One region of the Chelatococcus sp. KU-N122 genome, then DNA from elsewhere that is predicted to be linked to it. Evidence: riboswitches for the same ligand, from Rfam matches in the RefSeq annotation. Region 1 holds a riboswitch; the other holds the start of a gene.
The links. A riboswitch is a leader RNA that binds a small molecule or an ion and turns the genes downstream of it on or off. The one in region 1 is predicted to bind glycine.
Positions count from the first base shown of each region.

Region 1 (7,307 bases):
CATTTCGCTGAGCTACCTCTACAGCCTGTTCAATGACGACGAGACCACCGTCGGCCAGTTCGTCCAGGTCAAGCGTTTGCAACGCGCCTACGAGCTCCTGGTGGCAGATCCGGGGGGACGGCGCACCGTGTCCGAGGTTGCCTACGACGTCGGCTTCAAGAACGTCTCGCACTTCTCGCGCAGCTTCAGCCGGCATTTCGGCATCACGCCGCGCGATGTGCGCCAGCTGAGCCAGGAGCCAGGCGCCGCGGCCCCGGCCAAGGGCGCCCGCCCGGCGCTCCAGCCGCCCGCACCGGCGCGCAACAGCTTCCCGCAGCCGTTCTGGGCCGAGAGCAGCCGGCGCGCGGTGCACGAGCGCGTCTGAGCCACCGCCCGGCCCCGGTTCGGGCGCTCGGCCCTCCCTCCCCCACGGTCCCGCCGGGGACCCCGACCGAGAGCGGGTCGACGCCGCGCCGGCGCCTCGTCCCCGCGAGCTCTCGCAACCGCTGCCGATGCAGCGACCAAGCTCCGGAGCCCTCCTTGTCCGACCCGCAGTACAAGCCGTCCGCCGACGCGCTGGCCACCTTCTTCAACGATCTGGCCGATGCGGCGCGGCCCGTGGCGCTCGCGCACTTCCGCTCAGCCCTCGATGTCGAGCGCAAGCAGGACCTGACGCCGGTCACCATCGCCGATCAGACCATTGAGCAGGAGCTGCGGCGTATGATCGGCGCGCGCTTTCCGCGCCATGGCATCTGCGGCGAGGAGAGCGGGCTGACGCCCGGCGAGCGCTTCACCTGGTATCTCGACCCCATCGACGGCACCAAGAGCTTCATCTCGGGCATGCCGCTGTTCGGCACGCTGATCGCCCTGGCCGACGAGGAACAGGGCGGGGTCGCGGCCGGCATGATCGACATGCCCGCCCTGGGCGAACGCTGGTACGGCACGCCTGACGGCGCGACTCTGAACGGCAGGCCCGCGAAGGTGAGCCGCACGACAAAGCTCGAGCAGGCGCAGATCTACACCTCGTCGCCGGACTTCTTCTCGCCCGACGACTGGGCGCGCTACGATGTGCTGAGCCGCAGGGCCATGTTCCGGCGATTCGGTGGCGACTGCTATCTGTATGGCCTTTTGGCCTCGGGCTATTGCGACCTGGTCGTCGAAGCGTCCCTCAAGAGCTACGATTTCATGGCCCTCGTGCCGGTGATCGAGGGCGCCGGCGGGGTGATCCGGGACTGGGACGGCAAGCCGCTGACGCGCGACTCGGACGGGCGCGTCGTCGCCGCCGCAAACCAGGCGCTGCTTGACCAAGCGCTGGCGTTTCTGAGGTAACGGCCGCCTCTAGAGCATTTCGCAATTGGATGAGCATCATCCAATTGCGGAGAAATGCTCCAACTCTTTGAATCTGGAGCGCCCCTTTTGCGATTGGGCGATTCCACCCAATCGCAAAAGAGGCGCTCTAGTGTGGTGGATCTGAAGTTCCTGCTCCCCACATGGCATCAATGTTCAGGACCTTCAGATCCATTAAACCACACTAGAATCATAGAGTTGCTAGTGTGGCTTGAGAATCCGAAATTCGCTCCCAGCGCTGCCCCGAGGTGGTGCGAATTTCGGATTCGCCACACTAGCGGAGCGCCGAAGCCGGATCGCGCGCAACGCAATCCGGCCGGGAACGCTCGGCAGGGGCTCGAAGACGCTCACACCACACGGTTGTCCGATCGCTGCCCCCTCCCCGGTGCGTTGGGAAGGGGGCCCCTTCTCGTCTACGCGGCGAGCTCGGAGGCGATTAACTGCGCGGTCGCACAGGACAGGGTCCAGCCGAGATGCCCGTGTCCGGTGTTGAAGAAGATCCGACTGGAGCGAACGCTCCGCCCGACGCGCGGCAGCATGCTCGGCGTCATCGGGCGCAGGCCGGCCCAGACGCTCACGTCGCTCACATCCAGTTGCGGAAAATGCCTGCGCGTCCACCTGATGAGCGGCGCGATCCGATCTGCCCGAACGTCGCGGTTGTACCCGTTCAGCTCCGCCGTCCCGGCGATGCGGAATCGCCGGTCGCCCAGGCGACTGGTGACGATCTTCGCAGCGTCATCGAGAAGCGCCACGTTTGGCGCTCGATCGATCTCGTTGGGCCTGACCGCAACAGTGATCGAATACCCTTTCACCGGATAGATGTTGACCTTGTCGCCGACCATCGCGGCCAGACGCCGGCTGCCGACGCCGGCACAGATCACGACTCGGTCCGCCGTGAGCGAGGTGGTGGGCGGGGACGCTTCGCCGGCGGGACGCAGCTCGACGGCTGCACCTCCTCCGGTGTCGCGAATTTTACACACCTCCATCTCAAACAGGAAACGCGCGCCCATGCGCTGGCACGCGCTGGCAAGCCCGCGTGTAAACCGGCAGATGTCGCCCGAGGCGTCCGCCGGCGTGAAGAATCCCCCATGAAAGGCACCTTGGAGGCTGGGCTCGATGTCCTTGATCTCGTGCGGTCCGACAGGCGTCCGTTCGAGCCCGCCTCTCTTCAGGAGCTCGTTCACGCGCGCGGCACGCTCGAAGCTGGCCTTGTCGCGGTAGACATGCAGGAGCCCGCGCTTGAGGAGATCGAAATCGATGCGCTCCCGCTCGGCGATCTCGAAGAGGTGCCTTCTGGCCTCGATGGCAAGCCGCACCGTCTCGATAGTGTTCCCCTCGTAGTTCCGGATTGCTGCCAAGAACTCGCCCAACCACGATATCTTGTGCCAGGTAGGCTTGGGGTTGAGGAGAAGAGGGGCCGATCGCGAAAATATCCAGCGCACGGCATGGGCCACGGTCGACCAATGGTTCCAGACTTCCGCATTGCTCGCCGATAGCTGCCCGCCATTGGCGAAGGACGTCTCGAGCGCCGCGTAGGGATGCCGCTCCACGACCGTGACGTCGTGCCCATCACGCAAGAGCGCATAGGCCGTCGTGATCCCGGTAATTCCGGCGCCGATGACTAGGATAGTCGACATGGTTGCTCAGGTCTCCGTCGAGTATGGGTCGGTGCCCCCTCTGTCACGGAACCTGAGAGCTTCTCCGCTGGCGCGGATATCCCCTTCGGTGGATCAGATGACTCTGATCACTCTCCAGAGTGCCTGATCAGCTAGTCCTTTTGCCTGAGAGTTTCCGGGGCGGTTGCTCCTTCGGCGGCGCACGGCAAGCGAACGCTCTCTCCCAGCCGATCACGACGGCGCTTATGTCCTACCCCGGATAGGTCAGAACGCAAGGCCGAAATGCATCGCGAAGCGGTGCGCCGCGGGCCCGGCGATCAAGCACATGCGGCGCTGGGCTTCTTGGGCTGTTGCCACGTCACACCAGCCGCAGCCAGCTCTCCCATTGCGGGTCGTACATCACATCCCGCGCCCGCATGTATTTCCAGATGCCGTATTTCTGATAATCGAAATCCCAGTCCTTCAGCTTGCGGCTGACGACGGCCCAGGACGCCCATTTGATGTCGGCGAGCGCACGGTTGATCTTGACGCGCGCCACGATCTGCGGGCTGACGCTGCCCATATATTGCTCGATGAGGCTGTTCGATACCTCGTCGTCGAAGAACATCTCGGCGAACAGCACGCCGAACTCGTAGCTGCGCTCGTTGTTGGAGGCGAACTCGTAGTCGATCAGCCGCATGGGCTTGGCCGCGCCGTTGGCGCTGACGAGGAAGTTGCCAGGCATGGGGTCGTTGAAGCAGGGCACCAGATCGAGGCCCGACGCCAGGAAGGCCGCCTTGGCCTGCCGGTAGCGGTGCATGATCCACGGCATGTCGGCGGGGAAATGCGAGCCGAGCTCGCGGCCCTGCTCCACATGCTCCTCGATCATGTCGAAGATCGTCTTGGTCAGGCCGAGCCTGGGGCCGGCGTGGAGCTGGCGATAGAGCCCCAGCACGTCCGCCTGGATCGCGGCGTCGCCGAAATCCGCGTTGGTGCAGGCCCGGTAGCCGTCGAGAAACTCGCTCACCTCGACGCCGTCGGTGGGGTCGAAGAAGATGACCTCGGGGCCGATGCCGGCCGCGTGGGCGTTGCGCGCCGCCTCGTTGGCCGAGACGCGGTCGATGAACATCTCCGAGCCTTCGCCCGGCACCTTGACGAAGTAGCGGCGCGCATCGCCCTCCACATCGACGAGCCAGTTCTGGTTGGTCAGCCCGCCGACCAATGGGGTGTAGGCGACGGCCCTGCCGCTCCACTGGGGCACGCGCCCCACCGCCGCCTCCAGATTGCGCTCGTGCATGTCGGCCGCATCGCCCAGACGCTTGACGGTCATGCCAGCCTCCGGAGGGTCTCGCCGAAGCGCGGCTCGCGCACGGCCATGCCGCAGCGCAGGAAGCGCCAGCTGGCGAACTTGTAGAACTCCAGCGTGCTGCGCGCCGACCTAGCGGCGAGCAACGCACCGATCAGCCCCCACCTGAGGTCGTCGGCGATGCCGTAGAGGCGGGCGCGGTTGAAGGCCGCCTCGTCGAAGGCGCCGGTGTGGCGCACGAAAGCGTCGCGGGCCTCCGGCTCCTGGGCGAAGGCCTCGACCAGGAAGCTGCCGATGTCCTCCAGCGGATCGGCGGTGGTGGCCCGATCCCAATCGATCAGCCTGACCTCGCCCATGTCGCTGATCAGGATATTCGACACGTTGCCGTCGCCATGAATGGGCACGGGCGCGATGGCGAGGCCGCGGATGGCGTCCGCTGCGAGGCGCAGCTCGCTGACCAGCCAAGGCGTCGCGCTCGGCAGCTGGGCCCGCGCCTCCACCGCGGCCCCATAAAAATGCTCGATCTCCTCGAAGACGCCGCGCCGCTTGGGCAGCGGCGGCCCCTCGTGGAAGCGCCGGCGCGCCGCCATGACCGCATCGACGATCGCCGGATCGAGAAGCCGCTCGAGCGTACCGACCCGCCAGCCGCGGTCCAGATCCTCCATGACCAGTACGCCGTCGTCGACGTCGGCGGCGATGACGCGCGGGCCGATGCCGAGGTCGGAGGCGCGGCGGGCCGCCTCGAACGCGCAGGGCACGTCGATGTAGAGCGCTGCATCCTCGTCCATCGCCTTGACGAACAGGCTCTCGCCGCTCGCCGCTTTCCTCGCCCGCCAGGGCGTTCCGTCGACGCCGCGCCAGCTCGGCGACGCCAGCACCGGCATCGCCGGCTCGATCGACACGGCCTCGCCATCCCACCCCGGCAGGCGGGCGACGCTGCGCCGGACCCTGCCCTGCTCCGCTTGCAATGAACCCATGGAACTCATGCCGCTTCCCGATTGCCGGCGGACCGACGGCCATGCCGCACGCCCTCAGCCGCAAGTTTGGGCAATCGGGAAGCAAAAGGGATGCCTCGTCCTCCACCAAATCGTGCCGTTGCCACCAGCCGGCTACCCGCGGGCGGGATATGCTCGCTATTGCCGTCGGACGGCCCCGGCGCGGAGCCGGGCGGCAAGGCGGGAGAGGCGATGTCGGCGCAGGAGCTGGTGAACATGTCGCTGGCGGAGCTCGGCGACGCTTATGCGGCCCGACGGCTCTCGCCGGTCGAGGTGCTCGGCGCGACGCTCGCCCATGCGGACGCGGTCAATGGTGCCATCAACGCGCTGTTCTCGGTCCGTCCGGAAGAGGCGACGGCGGCGGCGCGGCGCTCCGAGGCACGGTGGCGGGCGGGCGCACCGCTCGGGCCGCTCGACGGCGTGCCGATGACGGTCAAGGACAGCGTCGCCATGGTCGGCTGGCCCTACCTGCATGGCATCCGCGCCAACCGCGCGCTGCCGCCGTCGACCTACGATTCGCCGCCGGCCATTGCGCTGCGCGAGGCCGGCGCACCGATCTTCGCCAAGACGACGATGCCCGACTGCGGCCTGATGGCCTCCGGCATCAGCTCGCTCCATGGCGTGACGCGCAATCCCTGGGGCCTCGCCTGGAACACCGGGGGCTCGTCGGCGGGCGCCGGCGCCTCGCTCGCCGCCGGCATCGGCTTCGTCTCGGTCGGTACCGACATCGCCGGCTCGGTGCGGCTGCCGGCGTCTCACTGCGGCCTGGCCTCGCTGAAGCCCACGCACGGGCGCGTGCCGCACCTGCCACCCGATACCATGCGCATGGCCGGCCCCATGGGGCGTCGCGTCGCCGACATCGCCCGCCTCCTGACCGTCCTCAGCCGCCAGGACGAGCGCGACACCTGGAGCCTGCCGGCCGACGGGGTGGCCTACCACGAGCATCTCGGCCGCGACGTCGCAGGCCTGCGCGTCGGCGTGCTGACCGACATGGGCTTCGGCCCGAAGCCCGACGCGGCGGTGCGCGAAGCGGTGGAGACGGCCGGCCGGCTCCTTGGCGGCGCCGGCGCCCACGTCGAGCCCTTCGCGCCGCCGCTCGACTTCGACGCCTATGCCCCCATCGACCTGTTCCTGCAGGTGCGCGGCTTCGTCGAGTACAGCGGCTTGCCGTCGCACGAGGACGGCGACATCGACCCCTACGTCAAGCAATGGTGCCTCGGCGGCGCCGATCATTCGGGCGCCGACGTCTATCGCGCCCTCGCCCAGATCGGCCGCGCCAAGGCGGCCCTGCTCGCCGCCTTCGAGGGCTGGGACTACGTGATCGCCCCGACCCTGCCGATGGTGAATTTCCCGGCCGAGGAGCCGGGCCCGTCGCGTGACACTCCGCTCGCGCACACGGTCTTCACCGCCCTGTTCAACCAGACGGGCCAGCCGGCCGCCACGGTGTGCACGGCCTTCGACGAGCGCCACCTGCCGATCGGCATCCAGATCATCGGCCACCGCTTCGACGACCTCGGAGTGCTCCAGATCGCACAAGCGCTGGAGGACCTGCGGACCGTCACCATGGACTGGCCGGTGACGCCGCGCGCCTGAATGGGCGCGCGGCCAAGCGCACTTATTCGGCGGGTAGCGTAGCCCCCACCTCCCCGCCTTCGATCGGCGCCATGCCGCCGGACTGGCGCTCGAACAGCCGGCGGTAGCGGCCGCCCGGCCGGCCCAGCAGTGCCTCGTGCCGGCCATCCTCGACGATGCGGCCCCGCTCGAAGACGAGGATGCGATCCATCGCCCTGACCGTGGAGAGGCGGTGGGCGATGACGATCGCCGTGCGTCCCTCCATGAGCCGCTCCATCGCCTCCTGGATCGCCGCCTCGGATTCCGAATCGAGGCTGGATGTCGCCTCGTCGAGGATGAGGATCGGCGCATCGGCGAGGAAGGCGCGCGCGATGGCCACCCGCTGACGCTCGCCGCCGGAGAGCTTCACGCCGCGCTCGCCGACCAGCGTGGCGTAGCCCTTCGGCAGGCGCGTGATGAAGTCGTGCGCGTTGGCGAGCCGGGCCGCCCGCACGATCTCTGCCTCGCCGGCGC
Region 1 is NZ_AP043981.1:4,758,949-4,766,255, reverse strand. It holds gene ACZ5PO_RS21455 (helix-turn-helix domain-containing protein) at 1-364, shown strand, start outside; gene ACZ5PO_RS21450 (inositol monophosphatase family protein) at 520-1,308, shown strand; gene ACZ5PO_RS21445 (D-amino acid dehydrogenase) at 1,740-2,963, opposite strand; glycine riboswitch at 3,086-3,178, opposite strand; gene ACZ5PO_RS21440 (phosphotransferase) at 3,301-4,251, opposite strand; gene ACZ5PO_RS21435 (phosphotransferase) at 4,248-5,204, opposite strand; gene ACZ5PO_RS21430 (amidase) at 5,415-6,815, shown strand; gene ACZ5PO_RS21425 (ABC transporter ATP-binding protein) at 6,838-7,307, opposite strand, start outside.

Region 2 (7,307 bases), 3.2 Mb from region 1:
TTGTCTTGCGATGTTCAGCGGGTGATCGCGTCGCGATCGGCGACCTTGATCGGCCCGGACGGGTTGGCGGCGAACTTCTTCTTCGCGTCGGCGAGCCAAGCCGTATACGCATCCTGGCTGACGACGCGGATCATGATCGGCATGAAGGCGTGGTTCTGGCCGCAGATCAGCGAGCACTGGCCGTAGAAGACGCCTTCCTTGTCCGCCTTGAACCAGGTCTCGTTCAGGCGGCCCGGAATGGCATCGATCTTGACGCCGAACGACGGCATGGCGAAGGCGTGGATGACGTCGGCGGCAGTCACCTGCACCTTGACGATCTTGTCCACGGGCAGGACCAGCTCGTTGTCGACGGCGAGCAGGCGGGGCTGCTTGTCGGCGGCCAGATTGCTGTCGAAGCCGAAGCCGCCCTGGTCGGCCGGATATTCGTAGGACCAGTACCATTGATGGCCGGTCGCCTTGACCACGATGTCGGGCTTGGGAATGACGAGCTGGGTCTTGAGCAGACGGAACGACGGCACCGCGATCACCACCAGGATGAGCACCGGCACCAGCGTCCAGGCCACCTCGAGCAGCGAATTGTGGGTGGTCCGCGACGGGGTCTGGTTGCGGCTCTCGTGGAAGCGCACCATCACGTAGACGAGCAGCGCCAGCACGAAGAGCACGATGGCGGTGATGATCCACAGCAGCAGATCGTGGAAATCGTGGATGGACTCGGCGCCGATCGCCGCCGGGGTCTGCATGCCGAGCTGCCACGGGCTCGGCTGCCCCATGGCCGCGAGCGCGTCGCCCGTCAGTGCCACGGCGAAGCCAGCCGTCGCCAAGAGCCGAAATGGCAATGTGTCGATTCGCATCGGAGGATCGGTGCTCCCGTACTCACTGGGCATCCACAGCGGCGCCGGCAGCGCGGGAGGAACCCTGCCCGGGCCGGCCACTCTCGCGCTGAAAGATCACAACGGAAGACGGCGCGCAACGCCATCGATTGGTCCATTTCTGCGGCATAAGGGCACGAGAAGCATTCTAAGGTGGGCGCGCCGGCTGCCGCGAACCGGCCACTTTGCCGTTTCATGAGCCATAGCCGCCGGCCGTTCTTGACATCGGGGAGGCCAGCGTGGTCCGAACCCGTAGAATGAGTCGCGTGAAGCCGGTCGGCGCAGCCGCGCGCAGGCGGCGGGCGGGCTATACGGGATATGCGGCGGGGCCCTGCACATGAGCCGGCGCTGCCGGCGCCAGTCATCTCACCCTTGATCGTCGAGTGGATACCAAGTTGACGTCTAAGAGCCCTTTCGAGATTTCGGATCGCCGATGGGCCGGCCCTGGTCCGGCGACTCAGGTGCAGGCGGGCCGGGCCGGGCGCGGCGCGCGCCTGCGTCGTCGCGGTGCGGCCGTCGGGCTGCTCGCCGCCGCCATCGCGGCCCTCGGCGAACCGGCCGCGGCGCAGGGCGTCGTGCGCAAGACCTTCGGCGAGTGGCAGCAGCGCTGCGAGACCCCGGCAGGCGCCAACAAGGAGCAATGCGCGCTGGTGCAGAACGTCGCCGCCGAGGATCGGCCGAACGTGACGCTGCTGGTGATCGTGCTGAAAACCGCCGACGCCAAGAGCCGGCTGCTGCGCGTGCTGGCGCCGCTTGGCGTGTTGCTGCCCGCGGGGCTCGGCCTCAAGATCGACCAGAACGATGTCGGCCGGGCCGGGTTCGTGCGCTGCCTGCCCACCGGGTGCGTCGCCGAGGTGGTCATGGACGAGAATTTGATCGGCAAGCTGAAGAGCGGCAAAATCGCCACGTTCGTGGTGTTCCAGACTCCCGAGGAGGGAATCGGCATTCCGGTCTCGTTGACCGGTTTCGACAAGGCCCTCGAATCCTTGCAATGAGAGGACAGATGGGAGCGAAGCGAATGGCCCGGCGGAGCTTTAGCGCAGGCCTCGGCGGCATGGCTCTGGCCATCGTCGCGGCCTCGACGGCGGTCCCCGCCAAGGCCGACATGATCAAGGACCTGCTGGGCCTCAATCCATTTTCCCGGGACGGGACGAAGTCCGAGGCACTGCCCGAGGCGAACGACGACGAGGAGCTGTCCTGTCCGCGCATCGACGTGCTCGAGGGCGGTTCGACGATCCGCCGGGGTGGCAGCGGCGATGATTCGAACACCCTGGCTTATCAGCTGGCCATCGGCGAAACGGCGCGCGAGTGCCGCAAGGGCCCGGGGGACAGCACCATCATCAAGGTCGGCGTCGAGGTGCGAGCCCTGCTCGGGCCCGCCGGCAAGCCCGGCACCTTCAGCACGCCGCTGACGGTCCAGGTCCGCCGCGGCGACAGCAACATCGTGCGCCGCACCCGGCAGGTGTCCATCTCCATTCCTGCGGGCGCGGCGAACGGTACGGCCACGGTGGTGGAAGAGGGCCTTGCGGCCCCGGAGGGCAAGGGCGACCTCTTGATCGAGATCGGCCTCGGTGGCGCCGCCGCACCGTCCGCCAAGACCAAATCGAGCAGCAGGCACTAGGGCGCTTCCCGATCGGGTGGAACCGCCCGATCGGAGAGAAGCGCTCCAGATGAAAAGACCTGGAGCACGCCCACCCGATCGGATGAGTCCATCCGATCGGGAAACGCTCCGGTGGGCCGTCGCGCGGAGACGATCCGGCGAGCGGCCGGACATGGTCCTGCTCGTCGAGCCCCGAGCCCTCGTCTGCGGCCGGGCGCGTCCGGGCAGGGGGCGCTCTCGCGTGCGACGTGACGCGCCGGTCGTTGACTCCACCCCGCACTGCGGTATCACTGCCCTCAGCCGATGATCCTCGCGGGAGAGTTCGTCGCGGGCCCGCCCCGCGCGACGCCGAAGGCGCAACCACCCCGGAAACGCTCAGGTCCAATGGACCGCGATGGAGCTGGCACTCTGGAAAGCGGACGACCTGACAGGCCGTCCCACCGACGGGGGTAACTCCGGCCTTGCCAGGCCGGGGGAAATCTCTCAGGTCCCGGGACAGAGGGGGTGCGTGCGGCGGGATGGTCCCGGCGGCGCCCTCGTGTCCGTAGGGGACCTGCCATGGCGACCGAATCGACCGGTCAGACGCTAGCGCTCAAGACGACCCCGCTGCATGCCCGCCATGTCGGGCTCGGTGCCCGAATGGTGCCGTTTGCCGGCTATGAGATGCCGGTGCAGTATCCGACCGGCATTCTCGCCGAGCATGCGCACACGCGGCAGGCCGCCGGCCTGTTCGACGTCTCCCACATGGGCCAGGCGTGGTTGATCGGCGCGGGCGGCCACGCGGTGACGGCGGCGGCGCTCGAAGCCCTGGTGCCAGGCGACATCATCGGTCTGACGCCCGGCCAGCAGCGCTATTCGATGCTGCTCAACGAGCAGGGCGGCATACTCGATGACCTCATGGTGTCGCGCTCGCCCGATCCGGCCGCCGACGGACGCTTGCTGCTGATCGTCAACGCGGCCTGCAAGAGCCAGGATTTCCAGCACATCACCGCCAATCTCCCCGAAGGGGTTCAACTGGCGCCGGCGCCGGAGCGGGCGCTGCTTGCGCTGCAAGGGCCGGCGGCGGTCAGCGCGCTGGCGCGCCATGCGCCGGAGGCGGCCGACATGCGCTTCATGAGCGTCCGGCCGCTCGCCATCGGTGCCATCGACGCGCTCGTCTCTCGGTCCGGCTACACCGGCGAGGACGGCTACGAGATCTCGGTTGCGGCGGAACAGGCCGTGGCCCTTTGGGACCTGCTCGTGGGCGAGCCCGAGGTGAAGCCGATCGGGCTGGGCGCGCGCGATTCGCTGCGGCTGGAAGCCGGCCTCTGCCTCTACGGCCACGACATCAACCAGGAGACGTCGCCGGTCGAGGCGGGGCTCGGCTGGGCTATCGGCCGACGGCGGCGCGAGCACGGCGGTTTTCCTGGGGCGATTCGCATTACCGGCGAGCTGCGCGACAAGCCGCTGCGCCGCCGTGTCGGCCTGACGCTCAGCGGCCGCGTGCCGGCGCGGGAGGGCGCCCCCATCCTCGACCAGGCCGGCGAGCTGGTGGGCGAGGTGACCTCCGGCGGCTTCGGACCGACCTTCGGCGGCCCGGTCGCCATGGGCTACGTGGTGCGGGATTTCGCATCGTCCGGAACCGGGCTGCTGGTCGTGGTGCGCGACAAGCGCATCCCGGCCGAAGTCGTCGACCTGCCGTTCGTGCCGCACCGCTACGAGCGCTGAGAAGCCACCATCACAAGGGGACAGTCATGGCCGAGACCCGCTACACCAAGGATCACGAGTACATCCGCGTCGACGGCGACGTCGGCATCGTCGGCATCAGCGACTACGCCCAGCAGCAGCTCGGCGACATCGTGTTCGTCGAGCTGCCCGAGGTTGGCCGGGCCATCACCCAGGGCGCCGAGGCGGCCGTCGTCGAGAGCGTCAAGGCGGCGAGCGAGATCTACGCGCCGGTCGCCGGCGAGGTCGTCGAGATCAACACCGCGCTCGAGGGCGAGCCCGGGGCCGTCAACGAGGATCCGCTCGGCAAGGGCTGGTTCCTGAAGCTCAAGATCGGCGACCCGGCCCAGCTCGCGAGCCTGATGAGCGAGGCCGAGTACGAGGACTTCCTCAAGACGATCGCATGAGGCTCCTGGTGAAGACGCACGCCTACACAGCCACGGTACGCTGGAGCCGCGACGGCGCCGTCTTCACCGACGGCCGCTTCAGCCGCGCCCATTCCTGGCGTTTCGACGGCGGCATCGAGCTCGCCGCCTCCGCCTCGCCGCACGTCGTGCGCCTGCCGTTCGCACGGGAGGACGCGGTCGATCCGGAGGAGGCGCTCGTCGCTTCGCTGTCGAGCTGCCATATGCTGACCTTCCTCTACCTGGCGGCCAAGGCCGGCTTCCTCGTCGACAGCTACGAGGACGATGCCGTCGGCGTCATGGAGCCGAATGAGCGCGGCAAGCTGTGGGTCTCGCGCGTGACCTTGCGGCCGCGCATCGCCATGGCCGGCGAGCGGCGGCCGACGCCGGCCGAGCTGGACGAGCTTCATCACCATGCCCACGACGACTGCTTCATCGCCAATTCGGTGAGGACCGAGGTCGTGATCATGCCCGCGGGCAACGAAGGACCGGCCTGAATGCGATACCTTCCCCTATCCGAAGCCGACCGCGGCGAGATGCTGGCGCGCGTCGGCGTGCACACGATGGACGAGCTGTTCGCCGATATCCCGGCGGCGATACGCGCCGACGGCCTGCCCGGGCTGCCGCGGCACCAGGGCGAGATGGAGGTGGAGCGCCGGCTGTCGCGGCTCGCGGCCCGGAACACGCCGGCCGGGGCAGGGCCCTTCTTCGTCGGTGCCGGCGCCTACAAGCACTACGTGCCGGCCACCGTCGACCATTTGATCCAGCGCTCGGAGTTCCTGACCGGGTACACGCCCTACCAGCCCGAGATCGCCCAGGGCTTCCTGCAGTACATGTTCGAGTTTCAGACCCAGGTCTGTCTGCTCACCGGCATGGATGTGGCGAACGCCTCCGTCTACGACGGCTCGACGGCGTGCGGCGAGGCCGTGCTGATGGCTCACCGGGTGACGCGGCGGCGCAAGGCGGTGCTCTCGGGCGGCCTGCATCCCCACTATGCCGAGGTGGTCCGTACCCTGTCGCGGCTCGGCGGCGACGAGGTCGAGACGCTGGCTCCGGACGTGAGCGCGGCGGAGGACCTGCTGGCGGCGATCGACGACACGGTCTCCTGCGTCGTGGTGCAGACGCCCGACGTGTTCGGCAACCTGCGTGACCTCAGAGCCGTCGCCGACAAGGCCCACGCGCACGGCGCCCTGCTCATCGCCGTCTTCACCGAGGCCATGTCGCTCGGCCTGGTGACGGCGCCGGGCGCCATGGGCGCCGACATCGTGGTGGGGGAGGGGCAGTCGATCGGCAACGCCCTCAACTTCGGCGGCCCCTACGTCGGCCTGTTCGCGACCCGTGCCAAGTTCGTGCGGCAGATGCCGGGCCGGCTCTGCGGCGAGACGGTCGACGCGGAAGGCCACCGTGGCTTCGTCCTCACCCTGTCGACGCGCGAGCAGCATATTCGCCGCGAGAAGGCGACCTCTAACATGTGCACGAGCTCGGGGCTGTGTGCGCTGGCCTTCTCGATCCACCTGTCGCTGCTCGGAGAAGTCGGCCTCAAGCGCGTGGCGCGCATCAACCACGCCGGCGCGGTCAAGCTGGCGGAGGCGCTGGCCGCCGTTCCCGGGGTGCAGGTGCTCAACACGACGTTCTTCAACGAGTTCACGGTGAAGCTGTCCAAGCCGGCCGCCGTCGTCGTGGAGGCGCTCGCCGCCAAGGGCATTCTCGGCGGCGTGCCGGTGTCCCGCCTGCTGCCCGATGCGGGGCTCGCCGACCACCTGCTCGTGGCCTCGACCGAGGTCAACACGGATGAGGATCGGGCTGCCCTGGCGGCGGCGCTTCAGGAGGTGCTGTGATGTTGAACCGTCAGGGGCGTCCGACCACGCCGGGCGCAGGCGGCGCCCAGACGCACACGACCTTCACCGGCAACCGCGCCATCCTGCAGGAGGAAGCGCTGCTGTTCGAGGTCGGCCGCCGCGACGTGACCGGTGTCGACTTCGACGAGCCGGAGCCCTTTACGCCGCGCCTCGGAGCCCTGGAACGGACCGACGAGATCGGGCTGCCGGGCCTGTCCGAGCCGGAGGCGGTGCGCCACTACGTGCGCCTGTCGCAGCGTAACTTCAGCATCGATACCGGGCCGGTGCCGCTCGGCTCCTGCACGATGAAGCACAACCCGCGCCTGAACGAGCGTATGGCGCGGCTGCCGGGCTTTGCCGACGTACACCCGTTGCAGCCGCTGTCGACGGTTCCCGGTGCGCTGGCGCTGATGCAGGAGCTCGCCTTCTGGCTGATGGAGATCACCGGCATGCCGGCGGTCAGCCTGTCGCCGCGTGCCGGTGCCCACGGCGAGCTGTGCGGCATGGCGGCGATCAAATCGGCCATCGCTGCCAAGGGCGAAGCGGCGACGCGAAAGATCGTGCTGGTGCCCGATTCGGCCCACGGCACCAATCCGGCCACCGCCGCCATGCTCGGCCTGCCGGTCAAGGCCGTGCCGGTGCGCGCCGACGGCACCGTGGACCCGGCCGAGGTCGCCAAGCTGGTCGGACCAGACATCGCCGCCCTGATGATCACCAACCCGAACACCTGCGGGCTGTTCGAGCGCGACATCGTCGAGATCGCGCGGATCGTGCACGAGGCCGGCGCCTACATCTATTGCGACGGCGCCAACCTCAACGCCATCATGGGCCGCGCGCGGCCCGGCGATCTCGGCATCGACGCCATGCAGATCAACCTGCACAAGACCTTCTC
Region 2 is NZ_AP043981.1:7,994,782-8,002,088, reverse strand. It holds gene coxB (cytochrome c oxidase subunit II) at 15-851, opposite strand; gene ACZ5PO_RS36115 (invasion associated locus B family protein) at 1,331-1,864, shown strand; gene ACZ5PO_RS36110 (hypothetical protein) at 1,975-2,490, shown strand; glycine riboswitch at 2,773-2,871, shown strand; gene gcvT (glycine cleavage system aminomethyltransferase GcvT) at 3,028-4,176, shown strand; gene gcvH (glycine cleavage system protein GcvH) at 4,203-4,580, shown strand; gene ACZ5PO_RS36095 (OsmC family protein) at 4,577-5,074, shown strand; gene gcvPA (aminomethyl-transferring glycine dehydrogenase subunit GcvPA) at 5,075-6,415, shown strand; gene gcvPB (aminomethyl-transferring glycine dehydrogenase subunit GcvPB) at 6,415-7,307, shown strand, end outside.
Region 2: linked by a shared signal. The riboswitch ahead of gcvT (glycine cleavage system aminomethyltransferase GcvT) and the one ahead of ACZ5PO_RS21445 (D-amino acid dehydrogenase) in region 1 are both predicted to bind glycine.